Regions from separate parts of the Janibacter zhangyanbonis genome, predicted to be linked through region 1. Evidence: riboswitches for the same ligand, from Rfam matches in the RefSeq annotation. Region 1 holds a riboswitch; the other holds the start of a gene.
What was found. Region 1 has a riboswitch for cyclic di-AMP ahead of ACQBJO_RS16470 (NlpC/P60 family protein). Riboswitches for the same ligand answer to the same signal wherever they lie in the genome.

Region 1 (5,265 bases):
GGCATCTTGGCCCGGACCGCGTCGAGCGCCTCGCGGTGTCGGCCGGCCTCGAGCAGCGGGACGGCCTCGCGCAGGTCGACGTCGGGGTCGAAGCCGGCCGACGACCGGACTGCGTGACGCAACGCGGCCAGGTTGTCCGGTGTCTGCTCGCTCAGGTACCTCGTCACGAGCTCTCGCAGGCTCTCGGCGTGGGCTTCGCTCATCGTGGCTCCTCGGGTGGTCCTGCTCCGACCGTATCCGTCGCGGTGGGCGCTGACGCGGCCCGGCCCACTCCCCCTTCGTCCCAGCGCCACGCGCCGACGCACACCTGCCTCTCAGGGGACCTGCCTACGCTGGCCGGGTGACCAGCGCCGCCCAGCCCTCTGGCCTGCCCGAGCTCTCCGACGCGTCCCTGCGCCAGTTCGCGCAGATTCGCGAGGACTTCACCCGGATGATGCTCGGCTACCGCTTCGGCATGGAGCAGGTGGCCACGCGGCTGGAGATCCTGCGCGAGGAGTTCGCCGAGCTGCACCTCGACAACCCGATCGAGCACATCTCCACGCGGGTCAAGAGCCCCGAGTCGATCCTCGAGAAGGCGGCCCGCCAGGAGGTCCCGCTCGAGATCGCGGCGCTGCGCGAGCACATCACCGACATCGCCGGCGTGCGCGTCATCTGCTCCTTCGTCGCCGACGTCTACCGGCTGATGGCGGCGCTCACCGAGCAGGCGGACATCTCCGTGCGCGTGGTCAAGGACTACATCGCCAACCCCAAGCCCAACGGCTACCGGTCGCTGCACGTCATCCTCGAGATCCCGGTCTTCCTCTCGTCGGGGCCCGTCCAGGTGCCGGTGGAGGTGCAGTTCCGCACCGTGGCCATGGACTTCTGGGCGAGCACGGAGCACAAGATCTTCTACAAGTACGAGGGTGACGTGCCCGCCCACCTGCGCCAGCGGATCACGGACGCGGCCGCCACGGCGGCCCGGATGGACGAGGAGATGGCCCAGCTGCACCGGGCCGTCCACGGCACCGACTGAGGCCCCGGTCGGCCGGTCGCACGCCCCGCTCCACGCCCCGCCGACGACGCCGGCACGGCAGGCGCGCCCGGGTCCAGAAAAATCTCCACAGGGCCGTTACCAAACCGTGTCCCGATGCCCTACTCTTCTTTTCGACCCCACACTGCGGGGTCACCACCAGGTCGCCGAGTCCTGCCAGCCGGGTGGTCCCTGAACGCCACGGCAGGAGCGGGGGACCCATTTTTTCGGCCCCAGTGCCTCGGGGTGAAGTCCACGCGGTCGCACGACCGGTGGGCGGGATGCTCATCTCCATCCCAACCCGACAGCTAACTCCGCAGGCGGAGGAGAGACCATGTCGATGTTCTACGCCGGGCGCCACCGCGCCCCGAGCACGAAGACCCCCCAGCGCACCGGCGCCAGCCTGGTGGCCGTCGCCGCCGTCGGCCTCGGCACCGCCGCCGCCACGGCGCCCGCCGCGAGCGCGGCACCCGCCACCGTGAGCGCCCCGTCCGCCGCCTCCATCTCGTCGGCGTCGTCCGCGACGTCGACCGCGAGCTTCTCGGGCCTCGTCCGTCGCGGCGCCCGCGGCTACGTCGTCAAGCAGATCCAGTGGCGCACCGGCGCCAGCGCCGACGGCGTCTTCGGCCCCATGACGGAGTCCGCGGTCAAGCGCTACCAGCGCCGCAACGGCCTCGTCGCCGACGGCATCGTCGGCCCCCGCACCGGCACCAAGATGGGCCTGAGCTCGAGCCGCACCACGACGACCACCTCGCGCACCACGACGCGCACGGTCGCCGGCTCCTCGGTCCTGTCGACGGCGGCCAGCCTCGTCGGCACGCCCTACGTCTACGGCGGCACCTCGCGGTCCGGTTGGGACTGCTCGGGCTTCACCCAGTACGTCTTCGCCCGCCACGGCAAGAGCCTGCCGCGCACGGCCGAGCAGCAGCGTCGCGCCACCACCCGCGTCTACTCCCCGCAGCCCGGCGACCTCGTCTTCTTCGGCGCGCCGGCCTGGCACATGGGCATCTACGCCGGCAACGGCATGATGTACGACGCCGGCAACGCGCGCGTCGACACGACCAAGCGCAAGATCTGGACGAGCAACGTGACCTACGGCCGCGTCCGCTGACCCCAGCACCCCACGACGAAGGGGGCTCCGACCATCACGGTCGGGGCCCCCTTCGTCATTGCTGCCCCTGCGTCATTGGTGCACAACGGGTTTCGCCACCCGCGTTACCATTTCGTGACTATATGACCTATGGTCGAACGCGGTCCCGGCCACTGCCGGGACGCCGTCGAGGACGCCGAGTCCTACCACCTCGACGGGGTACCCCAGCAGCACCGGTAGGAGCGGAGGACCCAACCTCTGGCCACACGGCCTCGGGGTGAAGTCCTACGGCGGGGCATCGCCCGGTCGAAGGGCGGGATGGTCTCCATCCCAACCCGACAGCTAACTCCGCAGGCGAGAGGAGACAGCATGACCATGTTCTACACCGCACGTCACGCCGCCCCCCGCGCCCACCGCTCTGCGGCACAGCGCACGGGCGCCGGCGTCCTCGCCGCCACGGCTCTCGGCCTGGGGGCATCGACGATGACCGCCACGAGCGCGGCAGCCCAGGGCGGCCCCGAGGCTCCGGCCCCGGCCACCTCGCAGACCGCCTCGACCGGCGGCGCGCAGAGCGCCGGCAACTCCGTCGCTCCCAGCGGCTCGACCTCCTTCTCCGACCACGTGCGCGTCGGCGACACCGGCAGCGTCGTCAAGCAGATCCAGGACAAGGTCGGCGTCAGTGCCGACGGCGTCTTCGGGTCCCTGACCGAGCAGGCCGTGAAGAGCTGGCAGGCCAAGAACGGTCTGTCGGCCGACGGCATCGTCGGCCCCGAGACCGGCTCCGCCCTGGGCCTGACCGGCGGCGGCTCCAGCTCGACCGGTGGTGCCCAGTCCGCGGACGGTGGCACCGCCGAGACCGCCCAGGCCTCGGCCAGCGCCCCGGCCTCCGACTCGTCGATCGTCAACACCGCGCGCAGCCTCACCGGCACGCCCTACGTCTACGGCGGCACGACCACCGCGGGCTTCGACTGCTCCGGCTTCGTGCAGTACGTCTACGACAAGGCGGGTAAGGACATCCCGCGCACGACGCAGCAGCAGCAGGCTGCAGCCACCCCGGTCTCCAACCCACAGCCCGGTGACATCGTCTTCTTCGGCAACCCCGCGTACCACAACGGGATCTACGCCGGCGACGGCAAGATCATCGACGCGGGCAACTCCGAGTCGCCGGTGCAGGAGCGCGACATCTGGACCGACGACGTGTCCTACGGCCGCTTCTGAGCGACCACCGCAGGCCGCTCCCGAGCGGCTCGCACGACAGGGCCCCGACCGCCACGGTCGGGGCCTTCGTCGTGCTCGGGAGCCGGAGGCGCGTGAGACACTGGCCCTTTCTACACGCGTAGTCGCCTCAGGAGGTCATCCGTGCCCGCCACCCACGCCACCGGCGAAGCCCTCGAGCTCACCGACCGCGACCTGCTCCCCCTTCGTCCCTGGCGTCGGGCGCAGGAGGACCCGCAGCATCCCTCCTTCAGCCACGTCGTCGACGGCGACTGGCAGACCATCACCGCCGGAGAGCACCTCGAGAGCCTCGTTGCGACGGTCCGGGGACTCGTCGCAAGCGGCGTCGCCGCCGGTGACCGTGTGGCGCTCATGGCCGACACCCGCTATGAGTGGCTGCTGCTCGACGAGGCGATCTGGAACGCCGGGGCCGGCACCGTCCCCGTCTACCCGTCGTCGTCGCGCAGCCAGCTCGAGTGGATCGTCCGCGACTCCGGCGCGCGGGTCCTGCTCGTCGAGACGCCGGCGATGGCACAGCTGGCCACCGGTCTCGACGTCGAGGTCCTCGTCATCGACGACGGCGCCCTCGCCACCCTCGCCGAGCGCGGTCAGACCGTGGCCGACGATGAGGTGCACGCGCGCCGGGACGCAGTGACCTTCGACGGCCTCGCCGGGATCGTCTACACCTCCGGCACCACCGGTCGGCCGAAGGGGGTCGTCCTCACCCACCGGCACCTCGCCGCCGAGGTCGCGGGCTGCCTGGCACACCCGATCGGCGAGGTCGGGGCGCCCGGCCGCCGCATCCTGATGTTCCTGCCGATGGCGCACGTGCTCGCCCGCTCCGTCGCCTACATCGCCGCGCAGTCCGGCGCCACGGTCGGCTTCTGGTCCGACTTCTCGACGATCGTCGAGAAGTTCGGCTCCTTCCGTCCGCACATGGTCGTCGGCGTACCCCGGGTCTTCGAAAAGGTGCACGCCGGCATCCGCGCCAAGGCGGCCGGGCGCCGCGTCTCCGCCGCCGTCTTCGCGAAGGGGGAGCAGGTCGCCATCGACTGGAGCCGGGCCGTGGGCGACGACCCGCGCCCGGGCCGCCCCGGGCTGCGGCTGCGGGTGCTGCACGCGGTCTTCGACCGGCTGCTCTACGCCAAGGTCCGCGCGGCCCTCGGCGGGGAGACGATGTACGAGATCAGCGGCGGCGGGGCGCTCGGCGAGCGCCTCGGCCACTTCTTCCGCGGCGTCGGCGTGCCGATCCACGAGGGCTACGGCCTGACCGAGACCTGCGCGGCGATCACCGTCAACGGGCCCGGCCAGCAGCGTGTCGGCACCGTCGGCCGGCCGCTGCCGGGCAACGAGGTGCGCATCGGCGAGGACGGGGCGATCGAAGTCCGCGGCGCCGTCGTCACCGACGAGTACTGGGGCAACGACGAGGCGACGCGGTCGTCGATCGTCGACGGCTGGTTCGCCACCGGTGACCTCGGCTCGCTCGACGACGAGGGCTATCTGACGATCACCGGCCGGGCCAAGGAGATCATCGTGACCGCGGGCGGCAAGAACGTCGTGCCCGGTCCGCTCGAGGACGTGCTGCGCTCCCACCCGCTCGTCTCCCAGGCGATGGTCGTCGGCGAGGGACGGCCCTTCGTCGCAGCGCTCATCACGCTCGACCCGGAGACGGAGCGCCCCGCCGACCCGCAGGCCGAGCTGCAGGGCGTCGTCGACGAGGCCAACGAGCTGGTCTCCAAGGCCGAGGGGATCAAGAAGTTCGTCGTCCTCGACGACGACTTCACCGAGGAGTCGGGCGAGATGACCGCGACGCAGAAGCTCAGGCGCCACGTCATCGAGACCCAGCGCGCCGAGGCGATCGAGGGGCTCTACGCGAAGCGCTGAGTCGGGGCCCGGACGGGCCCCGCCAAGGCCGCTCAGCTGCTCGCCGGCACCGCCGTGAGCACGACGT
Region 2 (5,265 bases), 650 kb from region 1:
CGGCCTCGACGGCGTCGACTCCTCGCAGATCTTCGCCGCGGCCGGCGTCGCCGAGCTGCTCCTCGTCTACCCGGGCGGCTGGGTCATGGACCGGCTGGGCCGGGTCTGGGTCGTCGCGGTGCTGCTGTCGGTGGTCTCCGCGGCCTTCCTCGCCCTGCCCCTCGCGGGGACGAAGGGGGAGCTGCTCGCCGTGGCCCTCGTGATGTCCCTGGGCAACGGACTGGGGTCCGGCATCGTCATGACGCTCGGGGCGGACGCGGCACCGACCCGCGACCGGGCGCAGTTCCTCGGCGCCTGGCGGCTCATGGGCGAGGTGGGCCACGCCGGCGGATCGCTCGGGCTGAGCGCCGTCACCGCCCTCGTCTCGCTGCCGGCCGCCGCGGTCGTCCTCGGGGTCGCCGGCCTCACCGGGCTGGCGTGGACGAGCGTGTGGGTATCGCGGGCGGACCGCGCTCGCGCGGGCAAGGCATGATGGTGCCGTGAAGGATCTCATCGACACCACGGAGATGTACCTCCGCACGATCTTCGAGCTCGAGGAGGAGGACATCCCTCCCATGCGGGCCCGCATCGCCGAGCGGCTGGGCCACTCCGGCCCGACGGTCTCGCAGACGGTCGCGCGCATGGAGCGGGACGGGCTGGTCAGCCTCGGCGACGACCGGCGCCTCGTGCTCTCCGACGAGGGTCGTCTGCTCGCGACCCGGGTGATGCGCAAGCACCGGCTCGCCGAGCGACTGCTCGCCGACGTCATCGGGCTGGAGTGGGAGCACGTCCACGACGAGGCCTGCCGCTGGGAGCACGTCATGAGCGAGCGGGTCGAGCGCAAGATCCTCGCCATGCTGCCCGAGCACCGCGAGTCGCCCTACGGCACGCCGATCCCCGGCCTCGAGGAGCTGCTCGCCGGTGGTGACGAGGCGCCCGCCGACGACTACCTCGAGGGCCTGAGCAGCCTGACCGACATCGTCGACGAGGGCCTGACCGGGACCTTCCGGGTGCGCCGCATCGGCGAGCCCGCGCAGGTCGACCACGAGGCGCTCGAGCTGCTCACCGAGGCGCGGCTGCGCCCCGGCGAGATCGTGCTCGTCACCCCCGAGGAGGACCGGGTGGTCGTCGCCCGAGACGGCGCCGCCAGCGACGCCGTCTCGCTGCCGCGCGACGTCGCCATGCACGTCTTCGTCGAGCCGGCGTCCGCCTCCTGAGCGCAGTCCGTGACCGCGGTGTGACATTTTCGTGATCAGCGGGTACGGTTCCTGAGTCCGCCTCCCCTGGGCGGATCCGTCTCGCGGACGCCTTGTCCTGCCACCGCACCGACGGCTGCTGCACTTCACCGCATGGCAGGAGCGGGGGACCCACTCATGGGGCATCGCGGATGCTCCTCGGGGTGAAGTCCCACGGTACGCGGACCGCTAGGTCGGTCCGGAGCCGCGGGACCGGGCCGCACCTCTCGCCCGAACCCGACAGCTGACCTCGCAGGCGGGACAGAGGTATTCATCGTGTCTCACTCCGTCGGGCGCCACCGCGCTCCTGAGCGTTACAACCCCCTCGCCGAGATCGGCACCGTCATCAGCCAGACCGGCACCCCGCTGGCCAAGGGCTCGGCCGTCCTCGCCGCCTCCGGTGGCCTCGTCGCCGCGATCGCCATCCCCGCCCAGGCCGCCCCCGCCGTCGAGCAGGCCGACGCCACGCCCGCGGCCGCCGCCGCGCCGGCCGCCCCGGCTGCCGCCGCCGTCACGGCCCCGAGCACGACCGCCACGGCCAAGGCCACGAGCGCCGACTTCGGTCAGATCGAGGTCGAGCCCGTCGCCAAGCCGACCGGCCCGACCCCCTACCAGCTGCGCATGCGCGCCGAGCGCGAGCAGGCCCGCCAGGAGGCCGCCGCCGAGCGTCAGCGCGAGCAGGAGCAGGCCGCCGAGGCCCGCCGCGCCGAGCAGGCCCGTGAGGCCCAGGAGGAGCAGCGCTCGGAGGAGGCCGCCGCCAGCCGCTCGCAGGAGCGTCAGGCCCCCGCGACCACGCCGGCCCCGGCCAGCACCCCCGAGCCGACGCAGGCTCCCTCCGCGCCGGCCCCGACCTCCGGTGGCGTCATCGCGATCGCCAAGCAGTACATCGGCACCCCCTACGTCTACGGCGGCTCGACCCCCGCGGGCTTCGACTGCTCCGGCTTCACGCAGTACGTCTTCGCCAAGGCCGGCAAGTCCATCCCGCGCGTGACCACCGCCCAGCAGGCCGCCGCCACCCCGGTGTCCAGCCCGCAGCCCGGCGACCTGGTCTTCTTCGGCTCCCCGTCGTGGCACGTCGGCATCTACGTCGGCGACGGCATGATGATCGACTCGCCGCGCACCGGCTCGTCGATCTCGATCCGTCCGATCTTCGACGGCGTCTCCGGCTACGGCCGGGTCTGAGCGCCGACCCGACAGGGGGCGAAGGGAGCAGCCGCTCCCTTCGCCCCCTGCGTCATGTCGTCAGGACTGCTCGCGCTGCCGGTCCTGCTCCTGCATCCGTCGGTAGGCGGCGCCGAGCTCGTCGTGGTGGAGCAGGTCGTCCTCGGGGACGCCGGTGCGATAGCCGGCGCGGCCGAGCATGTGCGCGGTGACGGGCGCGGTGAGGGCCTGGGCGCCGAGGACGATGAGCAGCGTGGCGACCGAGGCCCAGGTGCGCACCGTGAGCGCCAGGCCGAGCAGGATGAGCAGCAGACCCAGGGTCTGTGGCTTGGTGGCGGCGTGCATGCGGGCGAAGAGGTCGGGCAGGCGCACCAAGCCGATCGCGCCGACGAGGGCCAGCGTGGCACCGAGGAGCAGGCTGATCGCCCCGGCGAGGTCGAGGATCTGTGCCCAGCTCACGAGGCATCGTCCTTGCGGGCCATGAAGCGGGCGACCGAGACCGACCCGACGAATCCGGTGAGGCTGAAGACGACGAGGATCGGCAGCGTCCCGGCGTCACCGCTGCGCACGATCTGCGTCGCCATGATGCCGATGACGATGACGATGACCACGTCGAGGCTCAGGGCGCGGTCGAGGTTGGTCGGACCTCGCGCGATGCGCACGAGGACCAGGCCGGCGGCGGCGAAGAGTAGCCCGAGTCCGATCGACAGGATGATGCTCATGCGACCTCCTGCGTGCAGATCGAGATCTCCTCGGGGGTGCCGATGGCCCGCACGACCCGGGTCTCGACGGCCAGGACGTCTCGTCGCAGCTCCTCCATGCCCTCCGGCGTGGTGACGTGGAAGCCGTGGACGTAGAGGACGTTGGCGCCGCGTCGGGCCTCGACGACGATCGACCCGGGCACGAGGGAGACGAGCGCGGAGACGATCGTCATGTAGAACTCCGAGTGCGTGCGCATCCGGACCTCGACGATCGAGCCACCCTGGCTGGGGCGGCGGCTCAGGGTGGCGCCGGCGATCTGGACCGCGGCGCTCACGAGGTCGACGAGGAAGCGCCCGATGAGCAGCAGGAGGCGCCACGGGTGGATCCGGCCGAAGTACTGGATCGAGGGCAGCGGGAAGATCTGCGTGACGACCGCGCCGATGATCAGGCCGTTGATGATGTTGCCCAGGGTGATGCGGTCCCAGAGCAGGACCCACACGACGGCCAGGCCGATGATCGCCCGGGGCTGGAAGCCGCCGCGCCGACGGGTCGCCGGGGTCGTGTCGATGGCGGTGTCGCTCACGGCGCCTCCTCGGGCAGGACGGCGCGGACGTAGGCATCGCTGGAGAGCATCTGCCGGGCCGCCGCGTCGGTGTAGGTGAAGAGCGGGCCGGCGAAGAGCGAGAGGCCCAGGCTGAAGGCGACGACCGCGGCGGCCGCGCCCAGCATGAGCGGCGGCATCGGCCGCTCGACCTGGGTCACCGCCGGCGGCGGGGCGATCGGGGTCGAGGGGCGCTGGGCCGCGACGGCGGCGCCGATGGCGTCGCTCAGCCGCCCGAAGCTCGGGGTGAGCGTCGGCATCTCGAAGGTCTGGTCCTGGCCCTCGACCGCGCGCGGCCGCCAGAAGGCGGCGCTCCACGTCTTGGCCACGGCGTAGAGGGTGAGCAGCGAGGTGACGACCGAGCCGACGACGAGCGTCCAAGCGATGATGCTGCCGTCCTGGGTGCCGGCCTGCAGCAGGCCGACCTTGCCGACGAAGCCGGAGAAGGGCGGGATGCCGGCGAGGTTCATCGCCGGGACGAAGAAGAGGGCGGCGAGCACCGGGGTGCTCGCGGCGAGCCCGCCGAGGCGGTCGATGACCGTCGAGCCGCCCACCCGCTCGATGAGGCCGGAGATGAGGAAGAGCGCGGTCTGCACGGTGATGTGGTGGGCGATGTAGAAGATCGCCGCCGACACCCCGGACTCGCTCGCCAGCCCGATGCCGAAGAGCATGTAGCCGATGTGGCTGACGAGGGTGAAGGAGAGCATCCGCTTGATCCCCGGCTGGGCGACTGCCCCGAGGATGCCGATGATCATCGTCAGCAGGCCGGCCCCCATGATCAGGTGGTGCAGCGGTGACTCGGGGAAGAGCAGGAACTGGGTGCGCACGATCGCGTAGACGCCGACCTTGGTGAGCAGTCCGGCGAAGACGGCCGACACGGGCACCGGCGCCGACGGGTAGGAGTCGGGCAGCCAGGCCGACATCGGGAAGACGGCTGCCTTGATGCCGAAGACGGTGAGGAGCATCAGCTGCAGCGCCAGCGAGACCGTCGGGTCGATCTCGGGCAGTCGAAGGGAGAGCTGCGCCAGGTTGACCGTGCCGGTCGCGGCGTAGACCCCGGCGATCGCCGACAGGAAGAGGAAGGAGGAGACCATCGAGACGATGACGTAGGTCGTGCCCGCCCGGATCCGGGTGCCGCTGCCGCCGAGGGTCAGCAGGACGAAGCTCGCGAAGAGCAGCATCTCGAAGCTGACGAAGAGGTTGAACAGGTCGCCGGCGAGGAAGGCATTGGACACGCCGGCCGAGAGCACGAGATAGGTCGGGAAGTAGATCGCGAGCGGCGAGTCCTCGTCGCCGTCGGCGACGCCCTGCCCGATGGCGAAGACGAGCACGACGAGGATGACGAAGGAGCTGATGAGCAGCATCAGGGCCGAGAGCCGATCGGCGACGAGCGCGATGCCCAAGGGCTCGGACCACGCCCCGAGCCACAGCGCGATGGGTCCGTCGTGGTGGGTGGACCACATGAGGGTGGCGGCGACGGCGAGGCTGGCGGCGAGCACGGCGATGCTGATGGCGACCTGCGCGCGGGGGTGGCGGCGCGCGACGAGGGTGAGGGCGGCGCCGAGCAGCGGCAGCAGCACCGGCATG

Region 2: another riboswitch for cyclic di-AMP. It lies ahead of ACQBJO_RS02405 (C40 family peptidase); the one in region 1 lies ahead of ACQBJO_RS16470 (NlpC/P60 family protein).

The regions. Positions count from the first base shown of each region.
Region 1 covers NZ_CP191481.1:3,338,512-3,343,776, forward strand. The annotation lists gene ACQBJO_RS16460 (DUF4919 domain-containing protein) at 1-203, opposite strand, end outside; gene ACQBJO_RS16465 (GTP pyrophosphokinase) at 341-1,012, shown strand; cyclic di-AMP (ydaO/yuaA leader) riboswitch at 1,165-1,347, shown strand; gene ACQBJO_RS16470 (NlpC/P60 family protein) at 1,344-2,120, shown strand; cyclic di-AMP (ydaO/yuaA leader) riboswitch at 2,284-2,472, shown strand; gene ACQBJO_RS16475 (C40 family peptidase) at 2,469-3,317, shown strand; gene ACQBJO_RS16480 (AMP-dependent synthetase/ligase) at 3,459-5,198, shown strand; gene ACQBJO_RS16485 (class F sortase) at 5,231-5,265, opposite strand, start outside.
Region 2 covers NZ_CP191481.1:482,208-487,472, forward strand. The annotation lists gene ACQBJO_RS02395 (MFS transporter) at 1-472, shown strand, start outside; gene ACQBJO_RS02400 (metal-dependent transcriptional regulator) at 480-1,196, shown strand; cyclic di-AMP (ydaO/yuaA leader) riboswitch at 1,313-1,488, shown strand; gene ACQBJO_RS02405 (C40 family peptidase) at 1,491-2,396, shown strand; gene mnhG (monovalent cation/H(+) antiporter subunit G) at 2,457-2,834, opposite strand; gene ACQBJO_RS02415 (monovalent cation/H+ antiporter complex subunit F) at 2,831-3,097, opposite strand; gene ACQBJO_RS02420 (Na+/H+ antiporter subunit E) at 3,094-3,660, opposite strand; gene ACQBJO_RS02425 (Na+/H+ antiporter subunit D) at 3,657-5,265, opposite strand, start outside.